Regions from separate parts of the Leuconostoc lactis genome, predicted to be linked through region 3. Evidence: predicted binding sites of a transcription regulator. Region 3 holds the regulator's gene; each other region holds the start of a gene.

The links. Region 3 encodes LexA, which represses DNA repair genes until DNA is damaged. Its sites were predicted from a motif close to CNAACANNTGTTNG; they were not measured.
Region 1: a site for LexA is predicted at 4,163-4,176, ahead of parE (DNA topoisomerase IV subunit B). Genes of this name have one in related genera too.
Region 2: a site for LexA is predicted at 4,555-4,568, ahead of recA (recombinase RecA). Genes of this name have one in related genera too.

Annotation. Positions count from the first base shown of each region.
Region 1 is NZ_CP042420.1:1,615,796-1,623,571, forward strand. It holds gene parC (DNA topoisomerase IV subunit A) at 1-1,899, opposite strand, end outside; gene parE (DNA topoisomerase IV subunit B) at 2,041-4,122, opposite strand; gene plsY (glycerol-3-phosphate 1-O-acyltransferase PlsY) at 4,325-4,942, shown strand; gene dtd (D-aminoacyl-tRNA deacylase) at 4,969-5,415, opposite strand; gene FGL80_RS08130 (hypothetical protein) at 5,412-5,996, opposite strand; gene FGL80_RS08135 (RelA/SpoT family protein) at 6,089-7,776, opposite strand, start outside.
Region 2 is NZ_CP042420.1:139,215-146,990, forward strand. It holds gene FGL80_RS00690 (sensor histidine kinase) at 26-1,381, opposite strand; gene FGL80_RS00695 (phosphate ABC transporter substrate-binding protein) at 1,450-2,358, opposite strand; gene FGL80_RS00700 (response regulator transcription factor) at 2,537-3,226, opposite strand; gene recA (recombinase RecA) at 3,341-4,486, opposite strand; gene pgsA (CDP-diacylglycerol--glycerol-3-phosphate 3-phosphatidyltransferase) at 4,620-5,201, opposite strand; gene FGL80_RS00715 (helix-turn-helix domain-containing protein) at 5,211-6,089, opposite strand; gene yfmH (EF-P 5-aminopentanol modification-associated protein YfmH) at 6,103-7,374, opposite strand; gene yfmF (EF-P 5-aminopentanol modification-associated protein YfmF) at 7,371-7,776, opposite strand, start outside.
Region 3 is NZ_CP042420.1:1,502,403-1,510,178, forward strand. It holds gene tsf (translation elongation factor Ts) at 1-781, opposite strand, end outside; gene rpsB (30S ribosomal protein S2) at 914-1,690, opposite strand; gene FGL80_RS07440 (GIY-YIG nuclease family protein) at 1,832-2,113, opposite strand; gene FGL80_RS07445 (tRNA1(Val) (adenine(37)-N6)-methyltransferase) at 2,110-2,874, opposite strand; gene FGL80_RS07450 (lysophospholipid acyltransferase family protein) at 2,933-3,568, shown strand; gene FGL80_RS07455 (YneF family protein) at 3,579-3,812, opposite strand; gene lexA (transcriptional repressor LexA) at 4,095-4,736, shown strand; gene pyrE (orotate phosphoribosyltransferase) at 4,782-5,414, opposite strand; gene pyrF (orotidine-5'-phosphate decarboxylase) at 5,411-6,109, opposite strand; gene FGL80_RS07475 (dihydroorotate dehydrogenase) at 6,127-7,056, opposite strand; gene carB (carbamoyl-phosphate synthase large subunit) at 7,107-7,776, opposite strand, start outside.

The DNA of each region.
Region 1 (7,776 bases), 110 kb from region 3:
CATTGAGGTCTTCTTCTTATAAGCTTTAGGTACCATATCAGCTAAGGCCGTTTGCTTGATGAAACCGTCATTTGTCACGATGGTGAACGCCCCACCTTGTGCCAAATTATCAACCGCCACTACTTGGATTACATATTCGTCTGGTCGCCAGTTAGCTAACTGCTGTGAGAAATGTTCCCCAGTGTCTTTCCACTTGAAATCTGGTAATTCATGTACTGGACGGTAAATGACACTCCCCTTATTCGTAAACATAAACAAATGCTGGGTGGTATTTAACTGACCAACAAAGACTGGCAAATCATCGTCAGCCAACCCGTTATCAGCATCTGATGCCTTATAAGAACGCAATGATGCCCGCTTATAATACCCATTACGAGAAACCAACACTTGGACATCTTCTTCGGCAATCGTCACAGCCGTATCAATGACCAAATCTTCCACTTCAGCTTCAATTTGTGAGCGACGTGGGGTGGTATACGTTTTCGTAATGGCTGTCAATTCATCACGAATCACATCTTTTAAGGCTGATTCTTCCGTTAGAATCAAATTCAAATGATTAATCTTAGCTGTTAATGTCGCAAATTCGGCTTCTAATTGCGTAACGTCTGTATTAGTCAAACGATAAAGCTGCAAAGTCACAATCGCTTCTGCTTGTGGTTGTGTAAATTGGAACTGGTCAATCAAGTTTTGCGTGGCATCCTTACGGTTCTGAGAAGCGCGAATAGTGGCCACGACCTCATCCAAAATTGACAACATTCGAATTAAGCCTTCAACAATGTGTTGCCGAGCTTGTGCCTTCGCTAATTCGAAGGCTGAACGCTTCAACACGACTTCTTTTCGAAAATCCAAAAATGCTTGTAGGCCTTGCTTTAAATTAACCGTGACTGGCCGTTGGTTGTGAATGGCCACCATGTTGAAGTTGTAAGAAATTTGAAGATCTGTCTTCTTGAACAAATAAGTCAGAATACCTTCGGCATTCGTTCCCTTATTGAGTTCAATGACAATTGACATCCCCTCACGGTCCGATTCATCACGGACTTCCGCAATGCCCGCAACTTCCTTATTCAAACGAATGGCATCAATTTTTGACACCAAGTTTGACTTGACAACTTCATAAGGTAATTCGGTAATTTCAATCTTTTTCTTCCCACCTTTAAGGTCAGAAATTTCCGTTTTTGCACGGACGACAATCTTACCACGCCCTGTCTTATACGCTTTTTTAATCCCATCAAGGCCTTGAATAATCCCACCAGTTGGGAAATCAGGCCCTTTGATATAGCGCATCAACGCTGATAACGGTGCTTCAGGATGGTCCAACAAGTAAATTAATGCGGCATTGATTTCTTTTAAGTTATGCGGTGGAATTTCGGTCGCGTAACCCGCAGAAATCCCCGTTGCCCCATTAATAAACAAACTTGGGATTCGTGATGGCAAAACGGTCGGTTCATAGGTCGTATCATCAAAGTTCAACACCATATCAACCGTTTCTTGTCCTAAATCAGCCATCATTTCGCCAGCAATCTTTGACAAGCGCGCTTCGGTATAACGCATTGCCGCCGCTGGATCATTATCGACCGACCCGTTGTTCCCGTTCATGTCAATTAACGGTTCGCGTACTTTCCAGTCCTGTGATAGTCGCACCATCGCTTCATAGATCGATGAATCACCATGCGGATGGAAGTTACCCATGACGTTTCCAACAGATTTAGCTGATTTACGATAAGGATGGTCATACGTATTACCATCTTGGTCCATCGCAAAAAGAATCCGTCGTTGCACAGGCTTAAGCCCATCCCGAATATCCGGTAACGCACGTTCTTGAATAATATATTTTGAGTAGCGCCCAAAGCGCTCCCCCATCACTGCTTCCAGTGAGAGTTCAGTTATACGATCTGCCATATATACGAGTGTCTAACAGACGTCACACGGTTAGACACATTTCCTTTCAAATAGAATGCATGCAAAGTCAGATGTAAAGGCCGCGCACAAACGTACGCGGCGACTAAGACTTTCGTCAAATTAATACTAACAACGCAAAAATCAAGCGCCGTTGTCTTGTCCATTTTGCCAGTTCGTAATCACTGGTCCCGCTGATGTTGCTGACTTCGTCGCGACGACTGGTTTATTTTCATGCTGACGGGCTTTTTCAAACACGTCGCTCGCATTGATCGGGTCACCATCAACCGTATCCAAAATTGAACCCGCTTCATCTAATGTAAAGTGAACATTGGCTTCAATCCAGTCACGACGTGGTTCAACCTTATCGCCCATCAATGTTGTCACGCGCTTTTCAGCCAACACAGCATCATCGATTTTCACACGAATCAAAGTCCGTGTTTCAGGATTCATGGTCGTTTCCCAAAGGAGAGGTGCATTCATTTCACCCAGACCCTTAAAGCGTGTTAATTCATAACGCGCGTCACTTTGGCTCGTAATTGCTTCCAATTCGTCATTCGTCCAAGCAAATTTGTCAGCCATTTTCTTTGACGCATATTTCACACGGTAGAGCGGTGGTAAGGCAATATAAACCCGACCAGCCTCAATCAATGGCCGCATATACTTATAAAAGAACGTCAACAAGAGTGTCTGGATGTGCGCCCCATCATCATCGGCATCCGTCATGATGATGATTTTATCAAAGGCTGTATCAGATACTTTAAAGTCATTCCCAACGCCGCCACCAATGGCGTAGATCAACGTTGAAATTTCTTCATTCTTTAAAATGTCGACCAGCTTGGCCTTTTCGGTATTCAACACCTTACCACGCAAAGGCAAAATCGCTTGGAACTTTCGATCACGGCCTTGCTTAGCGGAACCACCGGCTGAATCACCCTCGACCAAAAATAGTTCATTGCGCGTCGCATCTTTTGACTGCGCAGGGGCTAACTTACCGGATAGTAACCGTTCTTTTTGCCCCTTTGACTTCCCTGTTCGGCTTTCATCACGGGCTTTACGCGCTGCTTCACGCGCTTCTCGTGCCCGAATGGCTTTACGAATCAAGTTTTGACCAAAATCACCGTTTTCCATCAAGAAACGCCCAAGCGTTTCATTGACGATTGACTCCACAATCCCACGGGCTTCTGGTGTGCCTAACTTATCTTTGGTTTGGCCTTCAAACTGTAAGAATTGTTCCGGCACACGTAACGAAATAACGGCAGCCAAGCCTTCACGCACGTCAGTCCCTTCGAGATTTTTATCTTTATCTTTTAACAAATTGACCTTACGGGCATATTCGTTAAAGGCTTTTGTCCAAGCCGTCCGGAAGCCTACTTCATGCGTTCCCCCGTCTTGCGTCCGCACATTGTTAACAAATGATAGGAGCGTTTCAGAATAGCCATCATTGTATTGCGCCGCCACTTCAACCACAATCCCTGATTGTTCGCCCTCAAATGTCATAACTGGGCCAATTGTGGCCTTATCTTCATTCAAGAAACCAACAAATGATTCTAACCCTTTTTCATAATGGTACGTTTCTACCCGTGCAGGTTGCACGCGTTCGTCCGTTAAAGTAAACTTCACACCTGACATCAAAAAGGCTGATTCACGCAAGCGCTCAGATAACGTGTCGTACTTATAGACTGTCGCACTAAATAATGATGGATCTGGCTTGAATTTGACCGTTGTCCCTGAATGCTCAGTCGTTGGTCCAAGATCACGCAGCGTATCAACGGGATGTCCCCCGTTCACAAAGTCTTCTTGCCATTTGTGACCATCACGCACAATCGTCACTTGCAAACTTTCGGATAAGGCGTTAACAACCGATGATCCCACGCCGTGGAGGCCACCAGAAGTGGCATAGCCGCCTTGACCAAACTTTCCACCAGCATGTAACACTGTTAAAATAACTTCAGGCGTTGGTTTACCTGATTCGTGCATGCCAACTGGCATACCACGGCCAAAATCCTGCACTGTTATGGCATTATTTTCATGGATTGTGACCCGAATATCATTACCAAAGCCACCTAAGGCTTCATCCACTGCATTATCAACAATTTCATAAACTAAATGATGCAAACCACGGCCGTCAGTTGAACCAATGTACATCCCTGGACGCTTACGAACCGCCTCTAAACCTTCAAGAATTTTTATTGAATCTGAATCATAGTGATTTTTTTCTGCCATGAATACTCATATCTTTCTTATTTTAAAACATTGTCATGATTGAACAACTGTTCGTGATCATGCGTCAATCTATATTATCATAGATTAAAAAACTTATTCTGACAAGACTCAAAATAACATTTTCAATATGTCTCCCCCTTTACGATGACTTTTTATGATAGAATTAACTTTGTGTTTATTCACAATATTGAGGAGTTAAACTATGTTTTCAACCATACTAATGTTCGTCTGTGCCTACTTTCTCGGGTCATTACTACCGGGATATTGGATTGGCCTCATTTTTTATCACAAGGATATTCGTGATGAAGGTTCCGGTAATATCGGCACGACCAACTCCTTTCGCGTCCTTGGTCCAGTCGCCGGTACTGTCACGCTCGTCCTTGATCTCTTAAAAGGGACAGCCGCAGGCTTGTTACCCCATCTTTTCCACAGTTCAATCAACCCCATGTTGGTTGGTATTGCAGCCATCATTGGGCATACCTTCTCAATTTGGATTAAATTCAAGGGGGGTAAAGCGGTGGCTACCTCAGCTGGTGTCTTACTCGCCTACAACCCACAATTTTTCATCCTAGTCTCGGCAGTCTTTATTATCATGTTACTGCTCACGTCAATGGTGTCATTGAGTTCAATGGTTGGCTTCAGTTTTGCCCTGATCACGTCATTTTTCTATCACGATCTCATTTTGACCTTAGTAGCGGCCGCGTTAACTTGCTTCGTCTTTTACCGTCACCGCTCAAATATCCAACGTATTAAAAACGGGACTGAAAGTCTGGTACCCTTTGGTTGGTACTATCACTATCGACAAACACATCAAAAATAAAAAGGTTCGGCTAAGCCGAACCTTTTTTAGTTGTCTTTTGTATCAAATAGAATGGTTACTGGCCCATCATTTACCAATGACACTGCCATATCGGCACCAAATTGTCCCGTTTCGACCGGTAACCCGGTACGCCGTAGCGCAGCATTAAACTGGTCATACATCATGCTGGCAAAGGCGGGTTGACCAGCTTTGGTAAAGCTTGGCCGATTGCCCTTCTTGGTATCCGCAAACAATGTAAATTGCGAGATAGACAAAATTTCACCAGCAATCGCTTGGATGCTTAAATTCATCCGCCCGTCCGCATCTTCAAAGACCCGTAACTGACTAATCTTTCGGACCAGATAATCAATATCAGCCGTTGTGTCATCATCAGCAACACCCACTAATAACACAAAGCCAGCTTTAATTTGCCCAACAACTTGGTCATCAATCGTAACTTGTGCCGATTTGACACGTTGTAACACAACTTTCATTTTCTCCACTCCTCAATATCACGTTTAGATACCATAATACGAGAAAAGGCGTGCGGAATCAAACGCCGCATAAATAGTGTCGCATGAACCGTAATCAATAAAGCATCTAATGGATCACGTTTAATCATATAAAGTACTAAAAACAAGACAGATGTCGGTGGTAACAACAACAAGACTGTCGCTACCCATAACCGTTCAAACCACCAGTATTTTAGCGCTTGGTCTAAGGTACCTTGATCCACGGCTAAGGGTTGCACTTGCTGAAAGTCATAGTGGACCTTTTGCCGACCCACATACCAAGCGATAATTGGAATGCCTAGTGTGATAACTAAGACAACCCACCACATGATGGGCTGGTTAATTGGAAAATGTGGTAAGTGCAGCAACTTATCAAACAACCAATAAGGTGTCACTAAGACACTACTAATAATCAGTAGCCAGAGTAACCATTTTTGGGACTTGGGTTCCGGTAATTGTTGTGCCGTAAAGTACACTTTTTTTGCCTGTTTATCGACTAGCAACATCCCTGATTGCTGTGCCTGGGTAATGGGGGCAATGGCCATTAAAATTGGGGTCTTCATTTTGCGCTCATTTCAAATTAAAAAGTAATACTTAAAAATATAGCATGAAAAGACGCCTAATCGTTTGATAAAAAAATCACGTTGCCCGTTTTTTAATGGAATGTGCGCTCAACATCATAGACGGCTGGGAGATTATTAAGGGCATCCATAATATTGCCAAGCTGTTCACTATTTTTCACACCAATCGATAATGACACTTGGGCCATCCCGTTTTTGGTCACATGGCCGTTCACTGAGTTGACAAACTTTGTCCGACCGTTGACAGCCCGTAAGACATCATTCAATAACCCATTACGATTTTCACCATGAACCGTTAAATCAGCGTCATAGTTAGGCTTGAGCCCCTTTTCGTCTTCCCACTGCACATCCACCAAACGTTGGCCTTGTGTCTCGGCCGCGCGGATGTTTGGGCACCCGACACGATGCACCGAAATACCACGACCTTTGGTAATGTAGCCAGTGACGTCATCTCCTGGCACTGGTGTACAACAACGACCTAAACGCACCAGCAAATTATCAACACCGGCAATCACAATATCATCGGCAGTCGCCTTTTGTCGTTGGGTGAGCGCTGTTTCAACCCGTTTAATTTCGTGACCTTCTTCAAGCAGTTCCCGTTGTAATTCCGCCGTTTCCGCTGCTTGCTGGGCTTCACGAATGGCTTCAGTTAATTTGTTAGCCACACCTGGTACGGCAACGTCACCATAACCAAGCGCTGCCAACATATCTTCATACGTATGATAATGGAGGGCTTCAGCCGCTTTAGCCAACCGATCCGCTGTTAAAATAACTGCCGGATCAAAACCAGTGTCTTGTAAGAGCCGGGCTAACAAGTCACGACCCGCTTCGATGTTATCCTCGCGATCGAGTTGCTTAAAATATTGCTTAATTTTATTGCGTGCCCGACGGGTTGAGACAATATCTAACCAGTCGCGACTTGGCTTAGCCGTTGAGCTCGTGATAATTTCAATAATATCACCAGTTTTGATTTTATAATCGAGTGGCACAATGCGGCCGTTGACTTTGGCCCCCGTTGTTTTAATCCCCACATTGGTATGAATAGAGAAAGCCATGTCAAGCGGTCCAGCACCTTTTGCCAATTCAAAGACATCCCCACGCGGCGTGAATGCATAAACACGATCACTAAAGAGGTCCCCTTGTACGCCAGCCATGAAATCTTCGGCGTTTTTGGCATCTTCCTGTAATTCTAAAATCCCTTGAATGACAGTCAATGCTTGTTGGTTTTGGTCATTGACTTTTGCTTCTTTGTTTGAGCCCTTATTTTTCTTATAGGCCCAGTGTGCTGCCACACCAAATTCGGCGACTTCATGCATAGTATGGGTGCGAATCTGCACTTCCAAAGGTCGACCACTTGGGCCAATCACTGTGGTATGCAAACTTTGATACCCATTGGCTTTGGGTAACGCAATATAATCTTTGAAACGACCAGGTAATGGCATCCACTTAGAATGAATGGCACCCAGAACCGCATACGTATCTGGAATCGTGTCAGTGAGGACACGAACTGCTGACAAATCATAAATTTCTTCAAAAGCCTTATGCTTGTCCGTCATCTTGCGATAAATAGAATAGATATGCTTTGGTCGCCCGTAAACACTCACATTTTCCAATTCAAGATCTTGAATTGCTTGCGTAATCTCCGTCACCGCTTCTTGGACATATTGAATCCGTTCGTCACGCTTCATGTTCATTTGCGACGCGATCATGTAGTATTTTTCGGGATCTAAATAGCTCAAAGCTAAGTCTTCAAGCTCCCATT
Region 2 (7,776 bases), 270 kb from region 3:
ATGTAAAGGTTGTGTCAAGAAATATTTACAAAGGTAACGTCACACTGATTGTTGTGCCCACCGCAACTTGTGATTGCACTTTAATTTCGCCATTGTGCTTATTGACAATTTCATTAACAATGGCTAACCCTAAGCCCGTGCCACTGGCAATTTTGCGTTGTCGTGATTCATCCCCACGATAAAATCGTTCAAAAATACGTGATTGCTGATTCGTAGGAATCCCAATACCCGTATCTTTAACATTTAACTGCCAATGCTGATGATCCTTGTAAGCCGTGACGTGAATGTCGCCACCTTGGACATTATATTTCACTGCATTAACAATCAAGTTTTGTAAAATCATCTCCACGTCTGTTTTGAGGCCACGAATGATAAAATCATCGGGCACGTCATTACGTAATTGCACAGCTTTGGTTTCCGCCAGTGGCATCACATGCTGCCATTGTTCGGCCACCATATCATGAATCACTAACTCCGTCTGCACAGCCTCTCGCTTTTGTTGCACACGTGATAACGAGAGAATATCATTGACCAATGACGATAGCCGTTTGGCTTCCTGCGCTACAATATCCAAAAACATCTCCCGCGTGGCTTGGTCTGCACCGGCCGGCCCTTGTAATGTTTCGATAAATCCCGTAATTGCTGTTAGCGGTGTTTTTAACTCATGAGACGCATTCGCCAAAAAGTCAGACTGCATCCGCTCAACTTGTAAGACCGACGTTAGGTCATAAATAATGATCATGACTTCCGCATGTTTCAGATTACCTTGGTGATACAAAGTACTCACTTCATACTGTTTCATATCACCATTAATTTGCAAATTTAAAATCGATTGTTGATTTTTTTGCGTATTAAACGTTTGGGTAATGAGCTCAGAGAGCGTGAACTGTCGAATCACCATACTTTCGGCAATAGGCGTTTCGGGGCGTTGAATCCCTAACAGGTCAGCCGCCGTTTCATTAAACACATCAATGGTATGCGCGCGATTAATATTAATCACCCCAACTGGTAAGCTCGCCAGCAATGACTGGTAGTTTGTGACATCACGTTGTGCTGCTTGGCGTGCTTGCTCAATCCGATGTTGCATCACATTAAATTGCTGAATTAAGGCGTAATAAGGCGATCCTGGTTCCGCCAACACGCCTCTTGGTGTCTCACCAGCAACCGTATCGGCCATCCGTTTTTGCATGACTTTTAATTCTTGTTGTTGGCGATTTTCCAAAAAATTAGCCCATATGACAATGACAAAAGTTGCCAAAGTCATGATTAAAACAAGCAACAGCCACTGTCTTAAGCGTAGCTGCAATAGACTACTCATCACGCCACAGCAAACAAAATTGATCAACCAAAACGATAGAAATTTTAATAATTTTTTTGTCATTACCTTACTCCAATATCTCTATCATAACAAAAAAGCCCGCTGACGCGGACTTTGAAAAATGACTTAAATTAGTTTTTTGTAACCTTGCCTGACGCATCACGTGTCACTTTCATATCCGTCAAACCAATGTAACCAAGCTTTGGCACGATTGACTTTTGTACTTCCTTAGTTGTGAAGTAATCCAAGAATGCCTTAGTGGCACCTGTAGCGTCACCCTTTGTATACATATGTTCGTATGCCCAGATTGGCCATGAATTGTCTTCAACATTCTTTGTATCAGGCGTTACCTTGTCAATGTTAAGCGCCTTGATACCAGAAGCATCCAAGTAAGCAAAGGCTAGGTATGAAATAGCCCCTGGTGTTGTTGACACGATCTTTTGAACCGTACCGTTAGAATCTTGTTCTGTTGCTTGAACAGCATTTTGACCGTCTAACACATTCTTTTCAAAGACAGCGCGTGTCCCTGAACCAGTAGCACGGTTAACCACAACGATCTTTTCGTCTTTACCGCCCACTTCTTTCCAGTTCGTAATCTTACCAGTGAAGATGTCACGCAATTGGGTCTTTGACAAATTTGACACTTGCACATCTGAGTTCACAACTGGTGCAATACCAACAACTGCGACTTTGTGATCCTTCAACTTAGAAGCATCAACACCAGACTTTTCTTCAGCAAAGACGTCCGAGTTACCGATTTGTGCTGAGCCACTCGCAACTTGACTCAAACCAGCACCTGAACCACCACCTTGAACTGTCACTGTCACACCAGGATTTTTTTGTTGGAATGACGTTGCAACTTGTTCTGCCAATGGTTGCAAGGCCGTCGATCCTAAGGCAAGCACCTTACCACTGAGATTAGAAGTGGTTGTTTTTTGTGTGTCTTGCTTAGTCGTACTTTGATTTGAATTGGCATACAATGCCACACCTGCTGCGATAACGACAACACCGCCGATAACACCGACAACTGCTTTGTTCATGAGTAATTCTCCCTTGTCTAAGGCTTCATTGAAGCGTATGTAGTGTAAACTTGGTTGTAGTAGTGGCTCTTGGGTGCCAGTCCTTGTTTACAAGTTATATACTACCGACGCTGTGTCAAAGAACTAGGCACAAACCTGTCATCATTATGTAAATCATTGTAAAGTCATCTTTACGCGGCTAAACCACCATGGTATAGCCGAAACCACGAACCGTTTTCAGGAGCACTGGCGACTTCGGGTTGGTTTCAATTTTTTCCCGTAAATTACTAATATGCATATCAACCATACGGCTTTCACCCGTATATTCATAGCCCCACACTGCCGTTAAAATCGTCTCACGATCAATGACACGTCCGATACGTTGGGCAAAATAGAGCAACAATTCATATTCTCGCGGGGTCAACGTCAAAATCTTATCAGCCTTGGTCACAACCTTCTTATTATCATCAATGACCAGATCCTGAATCTTGATGATATCCGCCTCTTCAGAGACTTGATGATCAACTTGTGAACGACGCAACACCGCTTTTAAACGCGCGATGACTTCTCTTGGACTAAACGGCTTAGTAATATAATCATCTGCCCCAAGTTCTAGACCAAACACTCGATCAAATTCATCCCCTTTGGCAGTGACCAAAATCACTGGGGTACTAATCTTATCTTGACGTAAGGTTTTCAAAACCGTCATACCATCCATGCCTGGTAGCATCAAATCTAGCAAAATAGCATCGAATTGTTGTTGACTGGCTAATTGGTAAGCCGTCTGGCCATCTTCTGCCACTGTGACGTCATAATTATTCTCTTCCAAGTTATATTGCAATAACGTTGAAATTGCTGCTTCATCATCCACTACTAAAATTTTTGTCATGATCCCAACACACCTTTTTTAATTATGATGTCTGCCTCTCTAATTGTTTGCTTAATTGCATTGTAACAAAAAAAATGGACACGCCCTAGCGTTTCCATTTATTCTTTACAGGATTTATACAATTGGTTCGTCCGTTAAATCATCATCTTCATCAGCGACCAATGTCAATGTTTCTGGGGCTTCAATTACCTCATCATCAGTCTCTTCTACTAACAACTCGCCATCACCAATGCCAAAGGCGTTACGGACTTTAGCATAGATTTCTTGACGCATCGCAGCATTTTCTGGTGCATCCAAGAATTCTTTCGCTTTTTCACGACCTTGGCCAACTTTGACATCACCGTAATAGTAAAAGGCACCGGCTTTGCGGATAATTTCTTGTTCCGCACCGAGATCCAAAATTTCACCAGTTTGTGAAATGCCCTTTCCGTACATGATATCAACTTCAGCAACCTTAAATGGTGGCGCCACCTTGTTCTTAACCACTTTGACTTTGGTTAAGTTTCCGGTCACATCTGTGCCATCTTTAATTTGGGTTGAACGACGAACTTCCAAACGGATCGTTGAATAGAATTTCAACGCACGTCCACCCGGCGTCGTTTCTGGGTTACCAAACATGACACCGATCTTTTCACGAATTTGGTTGATAAAAATCGCAACTGTACCAGTACGGTTCAATGTACCCGCCAGTTTACGCAAAGCTTGGCTCATCAAACGGGCTTGCAAGCCAACGTGTGAGTCGCCCATTTCCCCTTCGATTTCTGCACGTGGTACTAACGCTGCCACAGAATCCACAACGATGATATCCACTGCCCCAGATTGTACCAAAGCATCAGCAATTTCTAACCCTTGTTCCCCAGTATCTGGTTGTGACAAAAGCAATTCATCTTTTTTAACACCCAAAGCTTCAGCGTATTTCACATCCAAGGCATTTTCGGCATCAATATAGGCAGCTGTGCCACCAGCTTTTTGCACTTCGGCAACAGCGTGTAAGGCCAACGTTGTTTTACCAGAAGATTCTGGTCCATAAATTTCAATAATACGTCCCTTAGGATAGCCACCAACGCCTAAAGCAACATCTAGCTTAACTGATCCTGAAGGATAAGTCTCAACTTGTGTCAGCGCATTATCCCCTAACAGCATGATTGATCCCTTACCGAAATTTTTTTCGATACGCTTTAAAGCCTCATCAAGTGCCGCCTTACGGCCGCTTGCTTGACTGTCTTTATCGTCTTTTTTAGTCGTCTTTTTTGTGACCATTTTTAGCTAACTCCTTTTATCTTACCTCAATAGTGTACCTGTTTCTAAACGTAAAAGCAAGCATTTAACGAACAATTGTTCGACAGCGTTCGTACCTTATTTGATGATACGAAAAAAGCGCTTATCGCGCTTTTTATAGACCGTCGGAAAAGACTACTCGGTTCTGCCAGAAATAGTCAATGCCTGAATAAATTGTAAAGATAACCGCAATCCACAATAAGATTTCACCAATGGGCAACCCAATTGCAGTAAATGGGACATCTTTGAGATATAAAAAGAAAATCGCAAACATTTGCGAGAAAGTCTTAATTTTACCCGGCATCTGTGCCGCTAAGACTTTACCATTATTTTCTACAATTAAGGTACGTAAACCAGTAACGGCTAGTTCCCGAATCACAATCACAGCTGTCATCCAAGCTGGTACCACGTTGAACCCAGTCAAAAAGATCAAGGCTGTCATGACCAACAACTTATCGGCCAACGGATCGGCAAACTTACCAAAATTCGTCACCAGATGTTGGCGACGGGCAATTTGACCATCCAAAAAATCCGTGATTGATGCTACCGCAAACACAATGGCAGCAAGCAACCAATTGAGTGGCAACATCACACCTGTCACGTCAAGTGATTGCCACGCATAAGGTACCGATAATAATAGGATAAAAACAGGAATAAGAATAATACGAAAAACAGTGAGTTGATTTGGCAGATTCATAATGGCCCCTTATTTATTGAGATTGAACAAAACGTTCCAAAACGGCGTTGCCGTTCCGATAACTGTTACCTTTTGATCATCAAAGGTCATCGTTGCATTGGCAACATTGGTGAATTGAACATTCACCGCGTTAGTACCAGCAGGCACATCAATCGTTTTATCGGCCTTGACCAGTTCATTTAACAACACAGTTGTCCCAACTGTCACTTTCACGTTGGTCCCAACACCCTGTGCTGAAACTTTAATCGTGTGTTGCTTATCGGCTTGCCCCGATAGGTTATAAATCGTTGTTTGCAACGCCGTATTCTGTTCTGGCGTACCAAGTGTCACCTTAGGTTCTGGCTTCTTTTCTTCAGGCTTTTTTGATGACGACGCAGCGCTAGAAGCATCACTGCTACTGCTACTTGGTATCGTTGAAGTCGATACTGACACATTGCCACTATCACTATTTTGTTGGTCATTATTACCAAGATGCGTCATAGCAAACCAAACCGCAACGAGGCCAACTAAAATAAAAATAGCCAACCAAACCTTTGGTAACATGTCAGAAAATTTTGAACGCGGTGACGGATTAGGATTTGTCCCCGCACGCACTACCCCATCATTATCACGATGAGCCCGACTCAAGTCACGACTTCTCGAGATTGAAGGTGGCGTTGTTTCCCCTAGCAACGTCTCTGGATTTAAGCCCACTGCAATCGCATATTGGCGAATAAAGGCGCGCACATAAAAATCCCCAGGCAAAATGCTTAGGTTATTATTTTCAATGGCCTCCAGATAACGTGCTTGAATCTTAGTTGCTGCTTGCACGTCTTCTAAAGATAAATTTTTCGCCAGACGCGCAGCTTTTAACTGTTCGCCTATTTGATTCGTCAAAGTTTCACTCATAATTTGTCCAATGTTATTTTTTCAGAACAAAACGTTGTAAAGTCGCGTTCTGATATATTTTTTCAGCACTATCTAGTATATCACTATATGTTAAGTCTTGTAAAAGCATCACCTTATCAAATAAGTTTGTCCCAAATAACACATCATCCCCCCGTAAAGCGATACTTTCTAATGCATTTAAACGTTGGATGCCCTCTCCAAGTGTCGCACGGCGTAACGATTCAAACGCCGATTCGCCATGTGCCAAAATGGTTTTATATTGCGCAATTTGTGACTGAATAGCAGTCGTTAGTGCGTCATATTCAGTTGTTTCCGCAAAGAAACTCACAAATTGATACGCATGCATCAAATCAAATGATGTCTCAAACTCCGTATCGATAATACCTTTATTATACAGGTTTTGATACCAGTCTGTCTGCTCTCCAAACAAAATATCCGCCAAGATATCAGCTGCTAGCGTTAATTTGGTTGCCGCTTCACCCGTCACATCAAGTTTTGGTAACCGAATACCTAATGCAATTTTTGGCCGCGATACATCAAACTTTTGAATCGCTTCCTTTTTTGTTGGCTCAGGGATTGCTGGCTCGAATCGACGGACGTTGACTGCTTCAATCGCCTTTGTGGCCTGATTGGCCGTCACCAGTGCCAGCACTTCATCTGGATCAAAATGACCAACCACCTGCAAAGTCATTTGATTGGGTTGATAAAAGGCTCGATGAATTTGGTACAGCAGTTCCGGTGTAATTTGTGCAATGGAGGCTTTTGTCCCCGCAATATCTTCGGCAATTGGCGCACCCGGATACAAGAGTTCCAGCAAGCCCATATAAATGGCCCAGTTGGCATCATCATCATACATCTGAATTTCTTGACCGATAATGCCCTGTTCTTTGGCCACCGTTTGTGCACTAAAGTAAGGTGTTTGCACAAAATCAAGCAAATGCGCAAGGGCTGGCAAAACGTTTTGCGTCGTTGAAAACAGATAACTCGTTTGATACGGGTTCGTAAACGCGTTGGCATCCGCACCTAATTCACCAAACCGCGTAAAGGCATCCCCATCAGCCTTCTCAAAAAGTTTGTGTTCAAGAAAGTGGGCTGTCCCAGCTGGAATTGTAATCGGTGCTTCATCATTGATTTGAAATTGGCGTGCCAATGACCCAAATGGTGTCGTTAATACCGCAAATGTTTTATGATAATTTGGCTTTGGTACCATAACCACAGTTAGCCCGTTAGGTAACTCGGTCGTTAAAACTGTTTCTTTTAATTTTGGATATGTCTTTTCTATCATGCATCCGCCTCTGGCATCAATGTAAATCTTCCTTGTAAAATCACTTGGTCGGCCAATGCACTCACTTGCGCTGGTGTTACCGCTTGAATAGCCGCTACCCACTCCGCTGTGCTGGTCTCACGTTGTGTTAACAATCGAGAAAAGACAAGTTCAATTTCACTATTAGGTGAATCTTGTTGACTTAAATAATCGTTAATTAAGCTCGTTTTAATCGCATCAAAGATTTCGTCACTAAATTCACCCGCTTGAATCGCTTGCAATTCGGCTTGAATCATGCGATCCGTCTGTGCGACCTTATCCGCATCTAAACCTGCTGCCACTGTCATAAAGCCAGTATCATGCTGCCAACGTGAGTAGATACTATAAGCCAACGAGGCTTTTTCCCGAATATTGGTAAACAAC
Region 3 (7,776 bases):
CATTTTGTGATGCAATAAATTCGGCAACAGTTTGATCACCATTCTTAACGAACGCTTGATCCAACAATGAAATTTCAGCCAAGAACTTCTTGATACGACCTTCAACCATCTTTTCCTTGATGTTGTCAGGCTTACCAGCCAAGTCTTCAGAAGCTAATTGAACAGCCTTTTCCTTTTCAACAACTTCAGCAGGTACATCAGCGTCTGATACGTATTGTGGTGCAATGGCAGCAACGTGCATTGCGATGTCCTTAGCAGCTTCTTCAGAGGCACCTTCAACAACAACCAATGCTGAAATTGAACCTGCCAAGTGAGAATAAGCACCGAAGTTTTCTGAATCTGCCTTTTCAACAACTGTGAAACGACGCAAAGTGATCTTTTCACCAGTAATTTGTGTTGTACCGATGATCTTTTCGTTCAAAGTTTGACCAGCTTCAACTTCCAAAGCCAAAGCAGCTTCAACGTCTGCTGGTGAGTTTTCAACGATTGTGTTAGCAACAGTCTTCAACAAATCGTTGAATTCAGCGTTACCAGCCACGAAGTCAGTTTCTGAGTTCAATTCGATGATGGCAGCCTTGTTACCCTTAACGGCAACGTAAGTCATACCTTCAGCAGCAATACGGTCGCCCTTCTTAGCGGCCTTAGCCATACCCTTTTCACGGAGCAAGTCGATTGCCTTGTCAAGGTCACCGTCAGCTTCAACCAAAGCCTTCTTCGCATCCATCATACCAACAGATGTCTTATCACGTAGTTCTTTTACTTGTGCAGCAGTAATTGCCATTATATTGCTCCTCTAAAAATGTTTATAAGTTTATTATAGCATGATTTGTTCTGGTTTCGAACAAATAAAAATGCCGTTTCCGCGTCCCAAACAGGTCCGCAGGAACGGCAAATGTCATTTAAATCTTACTGATTAGTTGTTGCCTTCTTCGACAATGCTAACAATTTCTTCGATTGATTCTGTTGTTTCATCGCCTTCAACGAATGCATCTTCAGGTGCTGAATCTTGACCTTGACGACCTTCGATAATAGCATCAGCCATCTTTGAAGTGATCAAACGAACGGCACGAATAGCGTCATCGTTTGCAGGAATCTTAACGTCAACCACTTCAGGGTTAGCGTTTGTGTCGATCATTGCCACAACAGGAATGTTCAACATGTTAGCTTCCTTAACGGCGATTTCTTCCTTCTTAGGATCAACAACGAACAAAACGTCTGGCAAACCAGGCATGTCCTTGATACCACCCAAGAACTTGTTCAACTTTTCGCGTTGCTTGTTCAACAACACAACTTCCTTCTTAGGCAATTGGTCAAATGTGCCGTCTTCGGCCATTGCTTCCAAATCCTTCAAACGTTGGATACGTGTCTTGATTGTGTTCCAGTTTGTCAAAGTACCACCCAACCAACGGTGGTTGATGTAGTATTGACCAGCGCGTGTTGCTTCTTCAGCAATTGCGTCTGAAGCTTGCTTCTTTGTCCCAACGAACAAGAAAGTTGCGCCATCAGCTGATGCGTTACGCATGAAGTTGTAAGCTTCATCAACTAACTTAACTGTCTTTTGCAAATCGATGATGTGAATACCATTACGTTCTGTAAAGATAAATTCATCCATCTTTGGGTCCCAACGACGTGTTTGGTGACCGAAGTGTACTCCTGCTTCGAGGAGTTCTTTCATTGAAATAACTGCCATGATGTGGCCTCCTAGGTTTTTTCCGCCGACAAATTCGACATTCACACTGACATTGCTGCACCTATGTGAACTCGTTTGCCGTGTGTATTTGTTGCTTTTGACAACAGTTAATATTATACAGTGTTTCAGATATAAATCAAGCTATTTTTCCCAAATTGTGGCTGAAACACCACGTGTCACTAGGAAAGCTTCTTTTTTAGCGCGGGTTAACCGTTTAAAAGCCGCTTCGGCACGTAACGCATCGCCTTTCGTGGCAAAACTTTCCGAATAAATGAGTTGCAACGGATGTCGTGATTTAACTCGGGTGAATTTCGCGCCTTGCCCTTTTTCGTGCGTGGCTAACCGCCGCTGCACATCATCGGTAAAGCCACCATAAAAGTAGCCATCCGCTGTATAAAGCACATAAAAAAAGTAGGGTTTCATTTTGGCCACGCTTGTCCGTACAAAATCGTCTTAACCGTCTCTGTGTAATCATTATCGGCGGTATAGGCCACAATGGGTGGCATAATCCGCACACCACCTGGTTTCCCAGCTTTGATGGCTTCGACGAGTACCATATTGGCTTCTCGATCAGCCTTGCCATAAACAAACTGCACGCGTTTAATCATCAACTTGCGCTGCGCAAAGGTAGCAAAAATGTCAGCCAACCGATCTGGCCGGTGCACCATATAGAACTTGCCGTTGTTTTTAAGTAATTTATTGGCAACCTGCGCCAAACCAGGCAAATCAATCGTGACCTCGTGCCGAGCAATCTCATAATGTTGGTCGTTATTAGTCTTCGTCGTGTCATTTAAGGGAAAATAAGGGGGATTAGATAGCACCGTTTCGGCTGATCCTGGTTGAATGACATCAAAAATGGCTTTCATATCTGCTTGTACCACCGACACACGATCTTGCAAGCCATTGAGTGCCACACTACGTTGCGCCATTTCAGCGAGTTCGGGTTGAATCTCAACTAAGGTGATTGGCCCCGTCACCTTTGGGGCATAAAACAAGCCAACTGCCCCAGTGCCAGCACCGAGATCGACAGTCAAGCCGCTGCCTTTGCCTTTCACGCCAGCAAAATAAGCCAATAAAATGGCATCGAGCGAATAGGCGAACATATCTGGATTTTGAATAATACGAATGTTTTGTGCTGGTAAACCATCAAGTCGTTCACCTTGTTTAAGAATTGGTTCAATCATTGTTTTTTTCTCGCGATATCGTGTAAAATAGTTAGGACAGTTTATGAGGTGAATTAGCATGAAATTTTATGACGTACTCCACGGCATTGTCGTTGGCTTGATTTGGACAATTAACGGTCGCATTAAATATATGCACCGTGATCGTCTCCCCGTCAACGATAATTATATCCTTGTTGGCCCTCACCGTTCTTGGTGGGATCCCGTTTGGTATGCCGTAGCCGCCTATCCCAAGCACTTCATTTTTATGGCAAAAATTGAATTGTTTAAGTTCCCCCCACTTGCTTGGCTCATCCGATCCGCTGGTGCGTTCCCTGTGGATCGTGAAAACGTTGGGCCCAGTGTGATTAAAGTCCCAGTGCGTGAATTGAAATCTGGTAACCGGTCACTGATCATGTTCCCTTCTGGTTCACGCCACAGTGCGGAACTCAAATCTGGCACCATCTTAATTGCCAAGATGTCTGGTAAAGCCATTGTACCGGCTGTGTATCAAGGCCCAGTTAAGTTTAGTCAACTTTTCAAGCGCAACAATACGACGATTAATTTCGGGGAACCGATTGTGGTTGATCGCAAGGATAAGTTGGACAAAGAAAACATTACCAAATATACACAAATGATTCAAGATGCGTTTGATCGCTTAGACCAAGAAATCAATCCTGATTTTGTCTATGTTGATCCAAAACGCGAAAAAAAATAAGCCTTCTGGCTTATTTTTTTTGTGCACGTTCGCTTTGTTGCTTCATTTGTGCCATCATTTGTGCCAACTTCTTTTGTGATGGCTTTTGTCCCATTGACATCATCATTGATTTCATCATTTCTTCTGAAATCGGTGGGTTTTTGGCAAGATAATTCTTCATGGCGTTACGTGCAAGGAAGAAACCTGCGATCAAGCCGATAACCAAGCCAATAACGAAAATCAAGATTGAAAGTCCTGTGTTCATGGTTAAATAACCCCTTAATAAAATTGTCTACCAACCATTATAACACAAAATTCAGGTCGACAGGACGATTAGCCAGATGAATACAGCCCGTAAAATATCTTATTGTCACATTTTTTAGCCATCACACCGTCATCCGTGGTCGTCGTTTTCAAATTTTTGTTAAAGATTCCCCCTATTTATAGGACGTTATTGCCGAAAAACGAACAAACGTTTGATTTCTGTTCCCACTTTCGCTATAATGAAGTCATATTAAATCACTTATCATTAAGGAATATACCCATCATGGCAATCAAAATTCAAGAAAGCAAACAACTCCAAGTGTTGCGCTTTATTCATGAAGCGCAAACCAATAACGGTTATCCGCCAACGGTTCGCGAAGTTGGTGAAGCAGTCGGTCTCTCGTCTTCTTCTACAATCCACGGGCACATCGAACGCCTAGTGAAGAAAGGCTACTTATTAAAAGATGCTTCAAAACCACGCGCCCGTGCGATTGAAGTAACGGATTTAGGACTAGAAGCGTTAGGTGTGTCAACCACACCTGGTCGCATTCCTGTTCTTGGTCAAGTAACAGCCGGTACGCCCATTCTCGCGGTTGAAGAAGAAGCGACTGAGTTTTTCCCAATTCCAGATAACTTGATGCAGTTTGATGGCGATATGTTTATGCTCAACGTCCGCGGGAACTCAATGGTGAACATCGGTATCTTAGACGGTGACAAAGTCATTGTGCGTAAGCAAGATAACGCTGATAATGGTGATGTGGTTGTCGCAATGAATGACGATGACGAAGCCACCGTTAAGCGTTTCTTCCGTGAAGCCGATCATTTCCGGTTACAACCTGAAAATGACGCTATGGCACCCATTATTTTAGATAGTGTCACCATTCTTGGTAAAGTCATTGGCTTATACCGCGATGCCATTTATTAATCAAAAAAGCTGAACGACTCTCGTCGTTCAGCTTTTTTTACTTGTTTAAGCTTGCCAATCAGCTGGTGATTGTTGCCATGCTTTTAACGTTGCCAATTGCGAGGCGTTCAAATCGCCTCGCGCAATGGCAGCATCAATGAGTTGTGAATAGGTTGTCAAGGATTGAAATGTTAATCCGGCTTGTGCAAAGTTAGCCACGCCAGCGGGCAATTCATATGAAAAGATTGAGACAACACCCAATACGTCAGCGCCTGACTTGCGAACCGCTTCAACAGCACCTAAAACTGACCCACCAGTTGAAATTAAATCATCAATGAGGACCACTTTTTTACCAGCCACGTCAGCCCCTTCTGTTTGCCGACCGGCACCGTGATCTTTTGGCTTTGAGCGGACATAAATCATGGGCTTGTTCAACGTTTCGGCTACCCAAGCCGCGTGTGGGATACCAGCCGTGGCGACACCACCGATGATTTCAACATCCCCATAATGGGTCGTAATGAGTTCTGCCAAACCCTTAAAAATATTTTGACGAACTTCAGGAAAGCCAATCGTCATTCGGTTATCCGTATAAATTGGGCTTTTAATACCAGAGGCCCAAGTAAAGGGAGCTTCCGGTGAAAACTTCACGGCCCCAATCTTTAATAAATCATTTGCGACTTGTGTTGCATATTCTGTCATGCTTCATTTCCCCATTCTGCCATAACGCGTTGGTAAGCAACAACTGGCGTTTGTGCTTTTGTAATTGAACGACCGACAACCAGACCCGTGGCACCTGACTCGCGGGCAACGGCTGGTGTTGTAATGCGTGCTTGGTCATCAGCGGCATCACCGGCCAAACGAATGCCAGGTGTAATGCGTAGGAAATCATCAGCCGTCACAGCCCGAATGAGTCCAGCTTCCCCTGGCGCACTAATCGTGCCATCCACCCCAGCGGCATAGGCCAACTTCGCCAAATGCTGCACACTATCAGCCATTGATAATGGCGTTTGCTGCGTTGCTTGCATCTCCGCTTCTGAAAATGAGGTGAGTTGTGTGACTGCCAGAATTTTCATGTTGGCGCCTTTATTAGCAACCGCCTGCGCCAACATTTTGGTCCCACCAGCGGCATGAACGGTCAAATATTGCACGTCCAGTTGCGCAAGGCGTGCCACAGCATGCCCAACGGTATTTGGAATATCGTAAAGTTTAAGATCTAAAAAGACGGTAAAGCCTTGTTGGCGTAATTCACGCACAAATTCTGGTCCGGCTGCGTAAAACAGTTCCATCCCAACCTTCACAGCTGGTTGTTCGGGTAAGTCACGAAATGGTACCAAAAACGCTTGCGCACTGGCAGCATCCGGAAAATCTAAGGCAATAAAAACAGGTGCAGTCATCAGCATTCCTTTCAACTTCAGTTCTGTGAGTTTTTAAACGTGTTCGTCACGGCTTGCACATCGTCAAAACCATAGCGATCGAGGGCTTCAGGCAGCGCTGCAATGATGTCTAACATCGTGTCTGGTTTTTCGGCCAACACGGAACCGACTTGGACAGCACTCGCACCAGCCATCAGCATTTCTAAGGCGTCATCGACTGTGCGAATCCCACCAACTCCAATCACTGGAATTGTCACAGTTTGGGCAACTTCATATACAAACCGGACTGCGATCGGATGAATCGCTGCCCCAGACATACCACCTGTACCACGTGCTAATTGTGGCGCACGGGTATTCAAGTCAAAGCGCATCCCTACTACCGTGTTAATCAAGACAATGCCGTCAGCACCCGCTGCTTCAACCGCTTTAGCAATCGGTTTGATATCCGTCACATTAGGTGACAACTTGGCATATATTGGCAAATCCGTCACAGTTTTTACCGCCGTAATCACTTCTGCTGCAGCTTGTGCATCCACCCCAAAGGCCATACCCCCACGATCCACGTTTGGACATGATAGGTTCACCTCAATGGCCGTGATATGCCCCGTTGTAGATAACAACTTTGCTAAATCACGATACTCTTGAACGGATTCACCTGCAATAGATGCCATCACTGGGAGTTCACCGGCATATTTTGCCGTAATTTTTGGCAATAAATCAGCCATGACCTGCTCAACACCTGGATTAGCCAAACCAACAGAGTTCATCACCCCACTGGTGATGTTAATAACCCAAGGTTGTGGATTCCCTGCACGTTGCGCCATGGTAATCGTCTTTGTCACCAAGGCACCTGTTTTTTCAATCCCGTACATATCTTCCAGGCCAAAATATACAGCCCCTGCTGAATTCATAATCGGATTTTTCAAGTCTAAGCCTGGTAACTTTACTGCTAAGCGTTGCTGTGTCATTTTCTTCTCCTAATTTGTCTCACTGGACAATTTTATTAGTACTGCAGGTATTATTTCATTTCATTGACTGTAAAACTACGACTTTCCAGGACATCCAAGAAAGCACTAACGGTATCTAATGCCGTAAAGAGTGGGACAGCGTTTTCGATGGCCGCATTTCGAATCAAACGCCCGTCTGATTCAGCTCGGTCATCGGCTTGTGTCGTGTTAATCACGACTTGGAGCTTTTGTGCACGCAGGGCTTCGACTGAATTGTTGTCAGATTCAGCAATTTTATCCAACGTTTCAACAGGCATGTCTTGACTAGCAAGATAAGCACCTGTCCCGGCCGTTGCAAACAAGGCAAATCCAAGGTCGTTGAAACGACGGGCTAATGTTAACGCTTCTTCCTTATCGTCATCAGCGACTGTAAAGAGAACATTGCCATATTGTGGTACTTTAATGTTTGAGGCCACAAAGGCTTTATACAAAGCTTTTGGCAAAGTTGCATCTGAGCCCATGACTTCACCAGTTGACTTCATTTCTGGCCCAAGTAGTGAATCAACGTCTGGTAATTTCGTAAATGAGAAGATTGGTGCTTTCACATGGACCATATCATCAGCTGGCACCAAACCCGTTTCAAAGCCCATATCTGCCAACTTTTCACCCAACATCACACGAGTAGCCAGTTGTGCCAATGGGATGTGAGTCACCTTTGAAATGAATGGCACCGTACGTGAA